DNA from 3 places in the Kribbella sp. NPDC056345 genome. Region 1 is predicted to be linked to each of the others. Evidence: riboswitches for the same ligand, from Rfam matches in the RefSeq annotation. Region 1 holds a riboswitch; each other region holds the start of a gene.

Region 1 (2,251 bases):
CTGCTACAGCGGAGGTTGTCCGTCGCGGGGTCGCTGCCGGCATCTACCGGCTGCACTGATAGCGGTCAGTGGCGGAAGAGGCGGACGTTGGTGGGGGACCAGGTGATGCCGTGGGTGGTGCAGGCGGCGGCTACTTGGTCGGAGCGGATGGAGCCGGCGGGTTCGGCGATGTGGGTGACGCCGAAACGGGCTGCCTCTTCGACATTGTCGGGGAAGGGGAGAGCGCCGTCGGAGACCATGGATACCCCGGTCAGACGCGTGGTGGAGCGGCGGGACCACCACCCGGCGGCCTTCTGACCAGCCAGGCGGGTGCAGTCGACGCGGGACTGCTGGCCGGCGCCGATGCCGATGGCCATGCCGTCCTTCAGGAGGGCGACGGTGTTGGACTGGGTGTAGCGGACGACGATGAGGCCGAGCAGGAGATCGCGGGCCGCGGAGTCCGGCAGGTCAGGGGACAACAGGTCGCGGGTCAACGGCAGGGAGTCGCGTTCCTGGGTCAACCGGAGACCGTACAGCTCACGCACCTCCTCACGCGGAGGCTCGAACACCGGATCCGCCTCCAGCACCAAGTACGTGCCGCGCTTCTTCGCCGCCAGCACCTCGACCACACCAGGCGCGTAGCCCGGCGCGATGATCCCGTCGCTCACGACGCCCTTCAACACAGCGGCCAGCTCAGCGTCCACGGGATGCGAGACCGCCACGAAATCGCCGTACGACGACTTGGGGTCGGCGTCCCGGGCGCGCCGGTACGCGTCAGCGACCGACGTACCGAGGGCTGCGCCGGCCGGGGAGACATGCTTGTACGACGCCGCTGCAGGCGCCCCGAAAACAAGAGCGACCTCCCGGACCAGCTGCCAGCCGGTGAGGGCGTCGAGCACGTTGACATACGACGGACTGCCCGCCACCACGGTGAAGGGTGCGGCCGAGCCGACGGCTGTCATCGAAGCGGCCTGGTGTGGATTCATCCCATAACGCATGAGCACCTCCGGAAGGAGGCGCCCAGGCGGACGACGCCACGTAGCTGTCCGCTCCCCGGTGGTGACCCACCCTCGCCAGTCGCGGTAGGGCACAGGCTATTGCAGGAAGGTGCAATTCCGAACCAGAGAGGTCGGAGGAGTCTTACCATCCGCGAATGGGGTTCTTCTCGCGAAAGGGGGCGTCAGGGGTCGATGTGTCCGGGCTGAGGCTGGATCAGGCCTGGCTGGACGACGACCTCGACGCGGCGTACGCGGCGGTCCGGCAGGGAGATCTGTCGACCGGGCTGGCCCTGCTCAAGGTGACCCCGGCGAATACGAACCTGCGGTCGATCCGGGCCACCGGTCTGGCGAAGGCGGCGGTCGGGCGGAGCGAACAGCTGGAGCTGCGGCTGGAGGCATACCCGAAGGATCCGGATCTGCTGCTCTGGTTCGGGCAGACACTGGTGTTCGAGGCGTGGGCGGTGCGGACCGGGCAGCGGGCGAAGGACGTGTCGGCGCAGCGGTTCGCGACGTTCCACGACATTCTGCGTACGGCGGCCGCGGTGCTGCAGGACGCGATCGTGGCGGCCGCGGATGACGCGGTGCCGTGGGAGGTGCTGCAATGGGCGGCCCTCGGATTGCAGGCGGAGCTGGAGGACAAGGCCGAGATCTTCCATGCCGCGCTGATCCGGCACCCGGGCAGCTACGCGGCGCACACCGGCCGGGTCCAGGTGCTGGCGAAGAAGTGGTCCGGTCTGGAGCTGGCCGAGCTGATCGACTTCGGTGATGCGGTGGTGGCACGGGCGCGGCCGGGCAGTGTGCTGTGCAGTATCGCGGCCCATGTCTTCAACGAGGTCTGGCTCGAGGTCGCCTCCGACAAGGGCCCGCCGCGCGTGCAGCGCATGAAGCGGTACGCGCGCGAGGTCAGCGGCCGCCGCTCCGAGCTAGTCGCGGCCCGGGACAAGTGGTGGAACGACGCCCGTACGCCGGACCCCGCGGACGTCTCGGCCAACGGTGCGATGGCCTTCGCGCTCAAGTGGACCAGCGCGAAATCCGAAGCGATGGAACACGCCTGCTGCACCGAGGGCCGGATCGAGAGCGTCCCGTGGGGCTACGTCGGCGGTGTCACCGGCTTCGCCGAAGCTCTCTCGAAGCGGATGGCCTAGACCTTCTCCGCACGGAACACCATCAGCCGGGACGACGGCCCGAACTCTTCACCGTGCCACCCGCCCGTCACGCCGACCACGAACCCGGCAGTCTCCAGCGCGGCAGTGATCTCGTCGGCTGAGCGGAAG
Region 2 (2,251 bases), on a different contig from region 1:
GGCCGCGCAGCGACTTGTGCGTGGTCGTCGTGGTGACGTGCGCGTGCGGTACCGGATCGAAGTCGCCGGTGAAGACCTTGCCCGCGACCAGGCCGGCGAAGTGTGCCATGTCGACCATCAGGGTCGCGCCGACCTCGTCGGCGATCTCGCGCATCTTGGCGAAGTTCACCTTGCGCGGGTACGCCGAGTAGCCCGCGATCAGGATCAGCGGCTTGAACTCACGCGCCTTCCGGGCGACCTCGTCGTAGTCGAGCAGCCCGGTCTCGGGGTCGGTGCCGTAGGAGTGCTGGTTGAACATCTTGCCGGAGATGTTCGGGCGGAAGCCGTGCGTCAGGTGACCGCCGGCGTCCAGCGACATGCCGAGCATCTTCTGGTCGCCGAGCGCCTTGCGGAGCTTGGTCCAGTCCTCGTCGGACAGGTCGTTGACGTGCTTGGCGCCGACCTCGGCCAGCGCCGGGGACTCGATCCGCTGGGCCAGGATCGCCCAGAAGGCGACCAGGTTGGCGTCGATCCCGGAGTGCGGCTGGACGTAGGCGTGCGGGGCGCCGAACAGTTCACGGGCGTGGTCGGCCGCGGTCTGCTCGACGGTGTCGACGTTCTGGCAGCCGGCGTAGAAGCGGTGCCCGACGGTCCCCTCGGCGTACTTGTCCGAGAGCCAGTTGCCCATCGTGAGCAGGGTGGCGGGGGAGGCGTAGTTCTCGCTCGCGATCAGCTTCAGCGAGGAGCGCTGGTCGGCCAGCTCGGCCTTGATCGCACCCGCGATCGTCGGCTCGACGGAGGCGATCACCTCGAGCGCGTTGCGGTAGGCGGCCGACGCCTTGGCAGCATCGAAGGGTTGAGTCATCGTTGTCTCCTGCGGTTGCAGTGTTCGAGGCACCCAGGCGCACGGTGCCAACGCTTTTCGCTCCCCGGTGGTACTCCACCTCAGCGCGCCAGTCGCGACCCGCTCACCCTATCGTGCGCTCGACGATCTCCCGGAACGGTGTCGTGCGTGGCAGCGTCCCGAACACCCCACCCCAGTCCCCGGCCAGCCGCGACGCCACGAACGCGTCCGCCACCGCCGGTGTCGAGTACCGCACCAGCAGCGACGCCTGCAAGCACAAAGCCATCCGCGCCGCCAACCGCCGCGCCCCCGCCTCGTTAATATCCGCCAACCCCTGCAGTACGTCGTTCACGGCCGCATCCAACCGCTGGTCCGCACCCTGTGCCGCACCAACCTCCAGCAGCCAGGCCTCCAGCGACTCCGGCCGCCTCAGCGCGCGCAACACATCCAGCGCATTCACATTCCCCGACCCTTCCCAGATCGAGTTCAAAGGCGACTCCCTGAAGAGCAGCGGCAACCCCGACTCCTCCACAAACCCGTTCCCACCCAAACACTCCAGCGCCTCCGCCACCATGAACGAAGTCCGCTTACAAACCCAAAACTTGGCCAGGGGTAGAGCAATCCGCCTGAACGCCGCCTCCCGTTCGGGGCTGATGGGTCCGGCTGCGCCGGCCTGCTGGGAGGGATGGGAGCCGAGGCCAGCACCATCGCCCAGGGCGTGCGCCGCGCGCCGCTCCGCTTCCGAGCGGGCTATTTCGCGATCCGCTCCTTCCCCCTCACCGCGTGCAGTCGACGCATCTGCGGCCGCCGCCAAGCGCATGGCTAGGGCGGTGGCTGCTTCGCTTTCTATGGCTAGGTCGGCGAGGACGTTGAGCATGGCGGGTTTGTCGGAGAGCAAACCTCCGAAGGCGGAGCGGTGGTGGGTGTGCCAGGTGGCTTCTAGCAGGGCTCGTCTTTGGAGGGCGGCTGAGCCCAGGACGCAGTCGAGGCGGGTGGCGGCGACCATTTCGATGATGGTGCGGACGCCGGCGCCCTCGTCGCCCAGGCGGTAGCCGACGGTGCTGTGGAACTCGACCTCGCTGGAGGCGTTCGAGCGGTTGCCGAGTTTGTCCTTCAGGCGCTGGAGCGCGAACGTGTTCCGGTTGCCGTCAGCAAGCACCCGTGGGACCACGAAACAGGTCAGCCCGTCCGGCGCCTGGGCGAGCACGAGGAACACGTCGACCTGGGGTGCCGAGCAGAACCACTTGTGCCCGTCGAGCAGATACTCCTCGCCGGTCGGCGTGGCCGTGGTCAGGTTGGCCCGCACGTCGGAACCACCCTGCTTCTCCGTCATCCCCATCCCGGCCAGCACGCCACGCTTGGCTGCGCCGGGCAACCGTCGTACGTCGTACTCGGTCGAAGCCAACCGCGGAATCCACTCGGCCGCGA
Region 3 (2,251 bases), on a different contig from region 1:
CCCCGGATCGCCCGCACCGCCACGTCACGCCTCCTCATCGAACTTACTTCACAACGTAGACAGCCTAGGCCAGACCGGCCACGGACTGGACAGCCGTCTCGGATTGCGCTGCAGCGGCGTCGACCGTCTGCTCCAGCAGCAGCGCGATGGTCATCGGCCCGACCCCGCCCGGCACCGGAGTGATCAGGCGCGCCACCGCGCTCGCCTCCTCGAAGTGGACGTCGCCCACGTTGCCTTCGTTGTATCCGGCATCGATCACGACCGCGCCCGGCTTCAGCCAGTCGCCGCGGACGAAGTTCGCCTTGCCGACCGCGGCAACCACGATGTCCGCCGTCCGGACGATCTCGGGCAGGCCGACGGTCCGCGAGTGGGTGTAGGTCACGGTCGCATCCGATGCCAGCAGCAACATCCCGGCCGGCTTGCCGAGGATCGGGCTGCGGCCGATCACGACCGCGTGCGCTCCGGCAATCGGTACGTCGTACGCCTCGAGCAGCCGCAGGATCCCACCCGGCGTACAGGACCGGAACCCGGGCTCACCGAACGCCATCGCCGCGAACGCGTGCATGGTCACCCCGTCGACGTCCTTGGCCGGATCGATCGCCTCGAACGCAGCACGCTCGTCGATGTGCCCCGGAACCGGGTGCTGCAGCAGGATCCCGTGCACCTCGGGGTCGTCCGACAGCTTGGTCAGCTCGGCGACCAGCTCGGCGGTGGTGGTCTCGGCCGGCAGTACGACGCTGCGCGAGCCGATCCCGGCCTTCTTGCTGCGGTTCTGCTTCATCCGCACGTACGTCGCGGACGCGGGATCGTCACCGACCAGCACAGTCGCCAGACACGGCTGCACGCCGGTGGATTCGCGCAGCTTCTCGGCGCGGGCGGCGGCGTTCGTCACCATCTCGGCAGCGAGATCGGTCCCGATCATCAGTTCGGCGGTCATGCGCACACTCCTCCGGGCATCGATTCGAGTGCCCAGGCGCGCGACAAGGCCGGAACCTGCCCGGCGGCCGGATCGTCCGGCAGACCGCTCCCCGGTGGTACCCCACCTCAACGCCAGTCGCGGTCCGGGGACGAGTTTACCTGCCGGCAGGCAGAAGCCCTGCTCCCCCGGAGGAGAGCAGGGCTCCTTCACCTCAGCTGATCAGCAGCCGCTGGTCCACACGTGCGAGTCGTAGTCGTTGTCGTCCATGTTGACGTCGATCGTCTCGCCGCGGTCCATGCAGAAGGCGAACCCGCCGTGATTGACGTCGTAGTAGATCGCGACGACGTCCTCACTCGCCGGGGTGCCGTTGTTGAACATCGACTCGGCGTCGTCGTGCATGTTGTTGTCACCCCACCAGCTGTCGTCGCCCTCCCAGCTGGCCAGGGTGCCCTTGTAGTTGTCGTCCGCCCAGGCGCAGAAGTGGCTCCGCGGGCAGTCGCCCAGATCGGTCGTCGCGGCCTGGGCCGAGGTCGTCGGGACCAGGATGCCGAGTACGGCGAGGGTGGTGAAGGCTGCCGTCTTCGCGGCGGTGAGTCTCACCATCATGATTCCTATCTCTGTGAGGGGTGACTATCGCTTCCCCAGGACCGCAACGGCCCGGGGCAGTGCGGACCGCTCCAGGGCGTCGAGATCCTGGAGCTCCCGCCGATGTTCGGCGGTGATCTTGGCGAGGTGTTCGGCCTCGAGTTCGCGCAGCGCCCGGCCCGCGGGGGTGGTCGTGGCGCAGGTCGCCTCGGCGACGGCGGTGTCGCGCCCGGTCCCGCGATCCTTCGCAAGGCCGCGGAGTTGCCCGGGGTTGTCGACGGGATAGCCGCGGTCCCGCATGCAGTCGCTCCACTGCTTCATCGCTGTGCTGAAGCGGGCATCGTCGCGGACATCGGCATAGACGGCGAAGATCAGCTTGTCGGACGTTCGCCGTACGACGAACCAGCGCGGCAGGTCGCCGTAAAGCTCACGCCGGGCCTCCGCGATGCAGCCTCGGTCGCTGGCGGACAGACGCGGACCACTGGGCAGCTCGACGGACAGTTGCTTGCCCTGGCCCAGCAGTGTCCGGGCGTACTGTGCGTGCCGTTCGTCGGACAGTGAGTCCAGGTACGGATCCGGTCGCTTCTGGGCCGGCCGGTCGTAACCGTTGGTCCGGGCCCAGGCGATGTCGTCGATCAGGAACGGGAACCTGCGATCGATGGAAACGGCCGGCAGCGCCTGCTCGTCGTACCGGAAACCGGCCGCCGTCATGCACTTGCTGATGAGACGTTCTTCAGCCTGGTGCAG

What was found. Region 1 has a riboswitch for ZMP and ZTP ahead of ACFCV3_RS29720 (5-aminoimidazole-4-carboxamide ribonucleotide transformylase). Riboswitches for the same ligand answer to the same signal wherever they lie in the genome.
Region 2: it holds a riboswitch for ZMP and ZTP, as region 1 does, so the genes downstream of both, ACFCV3_RS42400 (glycine hydroxymethyltransferase) here and ACFCV3_RS29720 (5-aminoimidazole-4-carboxamide ribonucleotide transformylase) in region 1, are expected to answer to the same signal.
Region 3: it holds a riboswitch for ZMP and ZTP, as region 1 does, so the genes downstream of both, ACFCV3_RS11145 (bifunctional 5,10-methylenetetrahydrofolate dehydrogenase/5,10-methenyltetrahydrofolate cyclohydrolase) here and ACFCV3_RS29720 (5-aminoimidazole-4-carboxamide ribonucleotide transformylase) in region 1, are expected to answer to the same signal.

The regions. Positions count from the first base shown of each region.
Region 1 is NZ_JBHJQQ010000009.1:154,746-156,996, forward strand. Features, by position in the region: gene ACFCV3_RS29715 (AAA family ATPase) at 1-59, shown strand, start outside; gene ACFCV3_RS29720 (5-aminoimidazole-4-carboxamide ribonucleotide transformylase) at 66-977, opposite strand; ZMP/ZTP riboswitch at 991-1,070, opposite strand; gene ACFCV3_RS29725 (hypothetical protein) at 1,133-2,122, shown strand; gene ACFCV3_RS29730 (class I SAM-dependent methyltransferase) at 2,119-2,251, opposite strand, start outside.
Region 2 is NZ_JBHJQQ010000031.1:8,899-11,149, forward strand. Features, by position in the region: gene ACFCV3_RS42400 (glycine hydroxymethyltransferase) at 1-844, opposite strand, end outside; ZMP/ZTP riboswitch at 869-950, opposite strand; gene ACFCV3_RS42405 (acyl-CoA dehydrogenase family protein) at 948-2,251, opposite strand, start outside.
Region 3 is NZ_JBHJQQ010000003.1:20,484-22,734, forward strand. Features, by position in the region: gene aroH (chorismate mutase) at 1-38, opposite strand, end outside; gene ACFCV3_RS11145 (bifunctional 5,10-methylenetetrahydrofolate dehydrogenase/5,10-methenyltetrahydrofolate cyclohydrolase) at 65-937, opposite strand; ZMP/ZTP riboswitch at 961-1,068, opposite strand; gene ACFCV3_RS11150 (peptidase inhibitor family I36 protein) at 1,139-1,525, opposite strand; gene ACFCV3_RS11155 (hypothetical protein) at 1,550-2,251, opposite strand, start outside.